DNA from 2 places in the Devosia salina genome. Region 2 is predicted to be linked to the other one. Evidence: predicted binding sites of a transcription regulator. Region 2 holds the regulator's gene; the other holds the start of a gene.
What was found. Region 2 encodes PhoB, which activates phosphate uptake and scavenging genes when phosphate is short. Its sites were predicted from a motif close to TGTCATNNANCTGTCAT; they were not measured.
Positions count from the first base shown of each region.

Region 1: K1X15_RS19870 (DUF2794 domain-containing protein) is a predicted target of PhoB. The motif match lies at 2,241-2,257, and genes of this name have one in related genera.

Region 1 is NZ_CP080590.1:4,049,574-4,052,974, reverse strand. It holds gene acnA (aconitate hydratase AcnA) at 1-1,075, shown strand, start outside; gene K1X15_RS19875 (DUF1223 domain-containing protein) at 1,294-1,995, shown strand; gene K1X15_RS19870 (DUF2794 domain-containing protein) at 2,327-2,710, shown strand; gene K1X15_RS19865 (P-loop nucleotide/nucleoside kinase family protein) at 2,747-3,217, opposite strand; gene K1X15_RS19860 (GNAT family N-acetyltransferase) at 3,222-3,401, opposite strand, start outside.
Region 2 is NZ_CP080590.1:2,803,040-2,806,440, forward strand. It holds gene pstB (phosphate ABC transporter ATP-binding protein PstB) at 1-552, shown strand, start outside; gene phoU (phosphate signaling complex protein PhoU) at 578-1,288, shown strand; gene phoB (phosphate regulon transcriptional regulator PhoB) at 1,485-2,186, shown strand; partial or broken gene K1X15_RS13715 (AraC family transcriptional regulator) at 2,229-2,867, opposite strand; gene K1X15_RS13720 (LacI family DNA-binding transcriptional regulator) at 3,189-3,401, shown strand, end outside.

The sequences.
Region 1 (3,401 bases), 1.2 Mb from region 2:
TTTCGAAGGCCGCGTGAACCCGGACGTGCGGGCCAACTACCTGGCCTCGCCGCCGCTGGTGGTGGCCTATGCGCTGCTCGGCACGCTCAATGTCGATATCACCACCGAACCGCTGGGCACGGGCAAGGACGGCAAGCCGGTCTATTTGAAGGATGTCTGGCCCACCAATCACGAGATCGCCGAGATCGTGCGCCAGCACGTCAATGCCGACATGTTCCGCAAGCGCTATTCGGACGTGTTCAAGGGCGACCAGCACTGGCAGTCGATCGCCGTCGAAGGCGGCGAGACCTATGGCTGGAATTCGTCCTCCACCTATGTGCAGAACCCGCCCTATTTCGAGGACCTGACCATGGAGCCAAAGCCGGTGACCGATGTGGTCTCGGCCCGCGTCCTGGCGCTGTTCCTCGATTCGATTACCACCGACCACATCTCGCCTGCCGGTTCGTTCAAGGCGGCGACGCCGGCCGGCAAGTACCTCACCGAGCGCCAGGTGGCCCCGAAGGATTTCAACTCCTACGGTGCCCGCCGCGGCAATCACGAGGTGATGATGCGCGGCACCTTCGCCAATATCCGCATCAAGAACATGATGCTCGATGGCGTCGAAGGCGGCTTCACCAAGGGTCCCTCGGGCGAGCAGATGCCGATCTACGACGCGGCCATGGCCTATCAGAAGGCCGGCACGCCGCTGGTGATCTTCGCCGGCAAGGAATATGGCACCGGCTCCTCGCGTGACTGGGCAGCCAAGGGCACCAATCTCCTCGGCGTCAAGGCCGTGATCGCCCAGAGCTTTGAGCGTATCCACCGCTCGAACCTGGTCGGCATGGGCGTCATCCCGCTGCAGTTCAAGGATGGCGACAGCTGGCAGAGCCTGGGCCTCGACGGCACCGAGACCGTGGACATTGCCGGGGTCGAAAGCATCGAGCCGCGCGCCATGGTCAACGTCAAGATCACAAGGCCGAACGGCGAAGTGCTCAATGTCGAAACCCGCTGCCGCATCGATACGGCCAATGAGCTCGACTATTTCAAGAATGGCGGCATCCTGCACTATGTGCTGCGGAGCCTCGTGGCCGCGTAAGCAGCGCTCACATCCAAGGCATTTGCAGCGGCGGCCCCACGGGGCCGCCGTTGTTCTTTCGAGCCATGGTGCGGCCGGCGCGGAACAGATCGCGTCGTGCGACGCCCAGGCGGGGGACGAATCCGCTCTTTCACCCGCTTTTGACTAGGCAGCGGTCTTCATCACGGCTTACAAAAGCGCCCATGATTTTGTGCCGTTCTTCCAGGCTTATTGCCGGTGTGATCTTGGGACTGGGGCTGGCTGGCGCCGCTTCGGGCGAAAGCGTGCGGACTGGTCCGCGGGCCGTGGTGGAGCTGTTCACCAGCCAGGGCTGCTCGTCCTGCCCGCCCGCCGACGCGCTCCTGACCAGCCTCGCCGATCGGGACGATGTGGTGGCGCTGGCCTATCACGTCGACTATTGGGACTATATCGGCTGGGAAGACACCTTTGGCGACAAGGGCTTTTCCGATCGCCAGCGGGCCTATGCCAAGAGCTGGGGCTCGTCGCGCATCTTCACCCCGCAAATGGTGATCAACGGCGCCGAGGGCGTGGTCGGATCGCGGCGCGACGAGGTGCAGGATGCCGTCACCTCCGCCCAATTGCCGCTGGCCGTCACCCTGGCCGCAGAGGATGACATGCTCAAGCTGCGCGTGCCCGCCGACGCAGCCCTGGAGGATGCCACCATCTGGCTGGTTCGCTATCTCGACCGGGCCGACGTCGCCATCGACAAGGGCGAGAATGCGGGAAAGTCCATGGTCTATACCCAGGTGGTGGTCGACCGTCAGGTGGTGGGCATCTGGGAGGCCGATGCCGGCGCCGAGATCAAGCTGCCGCTCGACCAGTTCCAGAACGAGGACAATGGCGGCCTTGCCGTTCTGGTGCAGCAGGAACGCAATGGGCTGCCCGGTCCCATCCTGGGCGCCGCTACCTATCGCTTCTGATCGCCTGTCCCGGAACAAGAAAACGCCCGCTCCGGGGGCATGGAGCGGGCGCGACTGACCTTGGTCAACTCAAATAAGGGGCGGCTGGCAGTCGGGCCTACTGGTTTGGGGGCTCGTCGGCCTTCCTGCCAGCCACTGGAGGCAATGGTTGAACACTGGTTGCGCAATTGGGCGCGCAAATGGACAAATCATGGCCGAATTGGGGTATTTCGTGCCCCTTGCCAAGGCGGGCAAATGCGCCGATCATGACACTTGTATGGCGCTTCCGAACCGCAGGGCTGGCGACATTTTTGCGGGAAGCGCCTTGGTGAAGACAGGGCGTTGAGGCGGCGTGCAGGGTCCTCCTGACGAAAATCGAAGCAATCTGGCGCTGGTGCATGTGGGCGAACCCGCTGCGCAGCCCAGCCGGCCCGCGCAACCGATCGTGGCCTTCGAGCGCAAGGAGCTCATGCAGATCCTGTCGGTCTATGGCCGCAAGGTCGCCTCTGGCGAGTGGCGCGACTACGCCATGGATTTCCTCAAGGACCGGGCGCTGTTCTCCATCTATGCCCGCGTGTCCGAGCGGCCGCTCTTCGTGGTCGAGAAGAACCCAAAGCTGCGCAACCGCCAGGGCCAATACATGGTCACCAACCAGCAGGGCCGCATCCTCAAGCGCGGCCATGACCTGGCGCAGGTGCTGCGCGTGCTCGACCCGGACCTGATGGTGGTGGGTTAGCCGCCTTCCGGCTGTCGCCGGCTTGCGGCCCAGGCCCTAGCCACCGAACCGTCCCTCCAGTTCATCGGCATCGGGCGCTTCGAATACCCGGGCCCAATTGCGCAGGACTTCGATGGGGATCACGAAATGACCCCCCTCATCCTGGTTGCGCGCGGCAACGCGCCGCTCCAGTTCGTCCAGCGGGACGTCATCGAACCTGATCTGGCAGGTGGCGCCAAGCGCAGCGGCCCTGGCCGCAAAGTCGGCCCGTTCGGCGCGCGTCCAGAAACCGAAATCGAGGATGACATCGCCGCCGCATTGAAGGATATGGGCGGCGATCTCCCACATGATCGCCTCGATTTCATCGTGCCGCCGGTCATGGTCGGGATGGTGCATGTCGTCGTCGAAAAGCCGGGTCTGCCATTCATCCGGCGTGAGCCGCAGCGCCCCGGTCCTCGCCGCCAGCGCCCTGGCCCGGGTGGTCTTGCCGGAGCCGGGCAGGCCGACCATCAGGGTCAGTACCGGCACCGGTTCACAGCGCCTTCTGCAGGTGCACGATGTCGTGCCAGCGGTCGAACTTGAAGCCGACCCCGGTATAGTAGCCGACCCGCTCGAAGCCGAATTTTTCGTGGATGGCGATGGAGTTCGCCGTGTCGGCGGTGATCACCGCCAGCATCTGCCTGAAGCCGAAGGCTTTCGAGCGGGCCAGCAA
Region 2 (3,401 bases):
GGCCAGGACATCTATGCCCCCGACCTCGACGTGGTCGAACTGCGCGCCCGTGTCGGCATGGTGTTCCAGAAGCCCAACCCCTTCCCCAAATCCATCTACGACAACGTCGGCTATGGTCCCCGCATCCATGGCCTGGCCCGCAACAAGGCGGAGCTCGACGAGATCGTGATTTCCTCGCTGCGCAAGGCGGGGCTGTTCGAGGAGGTCAAGGACCGCCTCTCCGAACCCGGCACCGGCCTCTCCGGCGGCCAGCAGCAGCGCCTGTGCATCGCACGCGCCATCGCCGTCGGGCCCGAGGTCATCCTGATGGACGAGCCCTGCTCGGCCCTCGACCCGATTGCCACCGCCATCATCGAAGAGCTGATCGACGAGTTGCGCGAGAACTACACCATCGTCATCGTCACCCACTCGATGCAGCAGGCCGCCCGCGTCAGCCAGAAGACCGCCTTCTTCCACCTGGGCAATCTCATCGAGCAGGGCGATACCGAGGACATTTTCACCAATCCGGTGAACAAGCAGACCCAGGACTACATCATGGGCCGCATCGGCTAAGGCGAGAGGGACGAGGACAAAGACCATGCCCAATACCGGCACCGACCACATCGTCACCGCCTATAATGAAGAGCTGCTCGCGCTGGCCCAGGCCATTGCCGAGATGGGCGGCCAGGTCGAGCAGGCCGTCGAGAACGGCACCCGCGCCCTGCTCAAGCTGGACCGTGAACTGGCGGACCTGACGATCATCGCCGACCAGCGTATCGACGATATGCAGCGTCATATCGACGAGATGGCAGTCTCCATGATCGCCCGCCGCCAGCCCATGGCCAGCGATTTGCGCGCGATCATCACCTCCATCCATGTGGCGAGTGATCTCGAGCGCATCGGCGACATGGCCAAGCAACTGGCCCGCCGTTCGCTCAAGCTCGAGGGCCTCAATCTGCAGCCGACTTTCTACAATGGCGTCAAGAACATGACCGCGCTGGTTCTGCGCCAGGTCAAGGACGCGCTGGACGCCTATGGCAATCGCGAGGCGGCCGCCTCGGTGGAAGTGTGCAACCGCGACGACGAGGTGGATGCCATGTACACCTCGCTGTTCCGCGAGCTGTTGACCTACATGCTCGAGGATCCGCGCAACATCACCGCCTGCACCCACCTGCTGTTCTGCGCCAAGAGCCTGGAGCGGGTCGGCGATCACGCCACCAACATCGCCGAGCGCGCCTATTACCTGGCAACGGGCAAGCAGCTCACCGGCGATGTCCAGGAGCTGCAGCGCCAGCAGATCAAGGCTTAATCATAGAGGGAATGTTCATCGCCTCCCTCCCCCTTGAGGGGAGGGACCGAGGGTGGGGGTTCCGGCCAATCCACTTACCGGTGCATCCAAACTGAGAGCGCGCTTGAACACCCACCCCTAATCCCTCCCCTCAGGAGGAATGGGAACACAGAAAACCCATCGGCTCCAACTGGACGCCGACCGACGGAGCACATCCATGCCCGCCACCATTCTTGTGGTTGAAGACGAAGGCGATATCGCCATCCTGCTGCGCTACAATCTGGAGGCCGAAGGCTTCCGCGTGGTCACTGCCGAAAGCGGCGACGAGGCCCAGCACGCCATTGCCGAAAAGCTGCCTGACCTGATCCTGCTCGACTGGATGCTGCCCGAAATCTCGGGCATCGAGCTCTGTCGGCGCCTCCGCGCCCGCGAGGAAACCGCCCGCGTGCCGATCATCATGCTCACCGCCCGCGGCGAGGAAGAGGAGCGCGTGCGCGGCCTTTCGACTGGAGCTGACGACTATGTCGTGAAGCCCTTCTCGGTGCCCGAACTGGTCGCCCGCATCCATGCCCTGCTGCGCCGCGCCAATCCCAATCTGGTCACCGCCGCCCTAAAGGTTGGCGACCTTGAACTCGACCGCACCACCCATCGCGTGCGTCGGGCCAATCGCGACGTGCATCTGGGCCCCACCGAATACCGCCTGCTCGAATATCTCATGCGCCACCCAGGCCGGGTCTATTCGCGCGAGCAACTGCTCGATGGCGTCTGGGGCAATGATGTCTATGTCGACGAGCGCACCGTGGACGTCCATATCGGCCGCCTCCGCCGCGCCATCAACCGCGGCAAGGAAACCGATCCCATCCGCACCGTTCGCGGCGCCGGCTACGCCTTCGACGAGCGGTTTGCGGCCAACGCCTGAACTGGTCAACCAAACCTATGCGCGCGAGGGCAGAAGAGTCTGCCGGTCTGTTCCGATACAGATATCCATGCTGTAGGCGTCCGGCTCGGCGGGCTCCCGCTCCGAACGAAACACCATGAATGTCGGGCTGGTTTCCGGCGACAGGCCCGCAGCCAGGCGCCAGGCGCGGAAACGGTCGAAGGTGTCTCCCAGCCCGCTGCGGTTTCCGCGATGCTCCATGATCGCCACCGGCGTGGGCGGCACCTCGCGGATCATGACGTCCGTGTGGTCAAAGATGATTTGCATGATTTTGCTCCTTGCAGTGTCCAGCGGCCCGAAGGCCGACAGCCACGCCTCCCAGTCGGGAGACTTGCGGAACGCGGACGGTGTTTGCCCCAGCCTTTGCCGAAAGGCGCGGGCAAAGGCGTCGGGCGCTTCGTAACCGGCATCCATCGCGATGTCGGTGACACTCTGTGCGTCCTTGATCATCAGCTCCTGCGCAGCGCGCTTCATGCGCGCCAGTTGCACATATCGATGCAGCGGCACCCCGAAGATCGCCGTGAACTGGCGATGGAAATGAAACTTCGAGAAAGCCGCAACCCTGCTCAGGGTTTCGAGGTCGGGCGCTTCCTCGAGATGCCGGTCGATATGGTCCAGCACCCGTCGCATCCGGGCTTGATAGTCTTCAAGAGCAGTCGTCATCGTCTCTCGTTCCGTGGCGACCCCATCTAGACCCCACCTGGACCGGCGCGCTCGACCGATCTTGCGGTTTTGATCCGGAAACGAAAAGCAGCATTCGAGTTCAAGCCTTGGGGCATGGACCTGTGTATGCCCTGCCCTTGATGTCCCGGGCCTTTCCCGGTCGCAGCCCGACCAGCACGCGCCCGAACCGGGCGCCACAAAACCCACTTGCGCTGAAAGGCACTTCGTGATGATGTACTTCGGAAAAGCTTTTCCGAACCGACCGCGACCGTTTCGGCATACTGTGGCAACACCCCAGGAAAAGCATTTCCGGATGCGAAGATGACCCAGGATGACACCAACACCCGCCCCACCCTGCGCGACGTGGCCCGCCACGCCGGTGTCAGCCTCGGCACGGCCTCCAAGGCGTTGAACAAGGCCGGCACCCTGCGCCAGGAAACGCGCGAAAAGGTCCTCTCTGCCGCCCGCGAACTGGGTTTTCGCCCCAACGATCTGGCCCAGGCCCTGCATCGCGGCCAGAGTTTCACCGTCGGC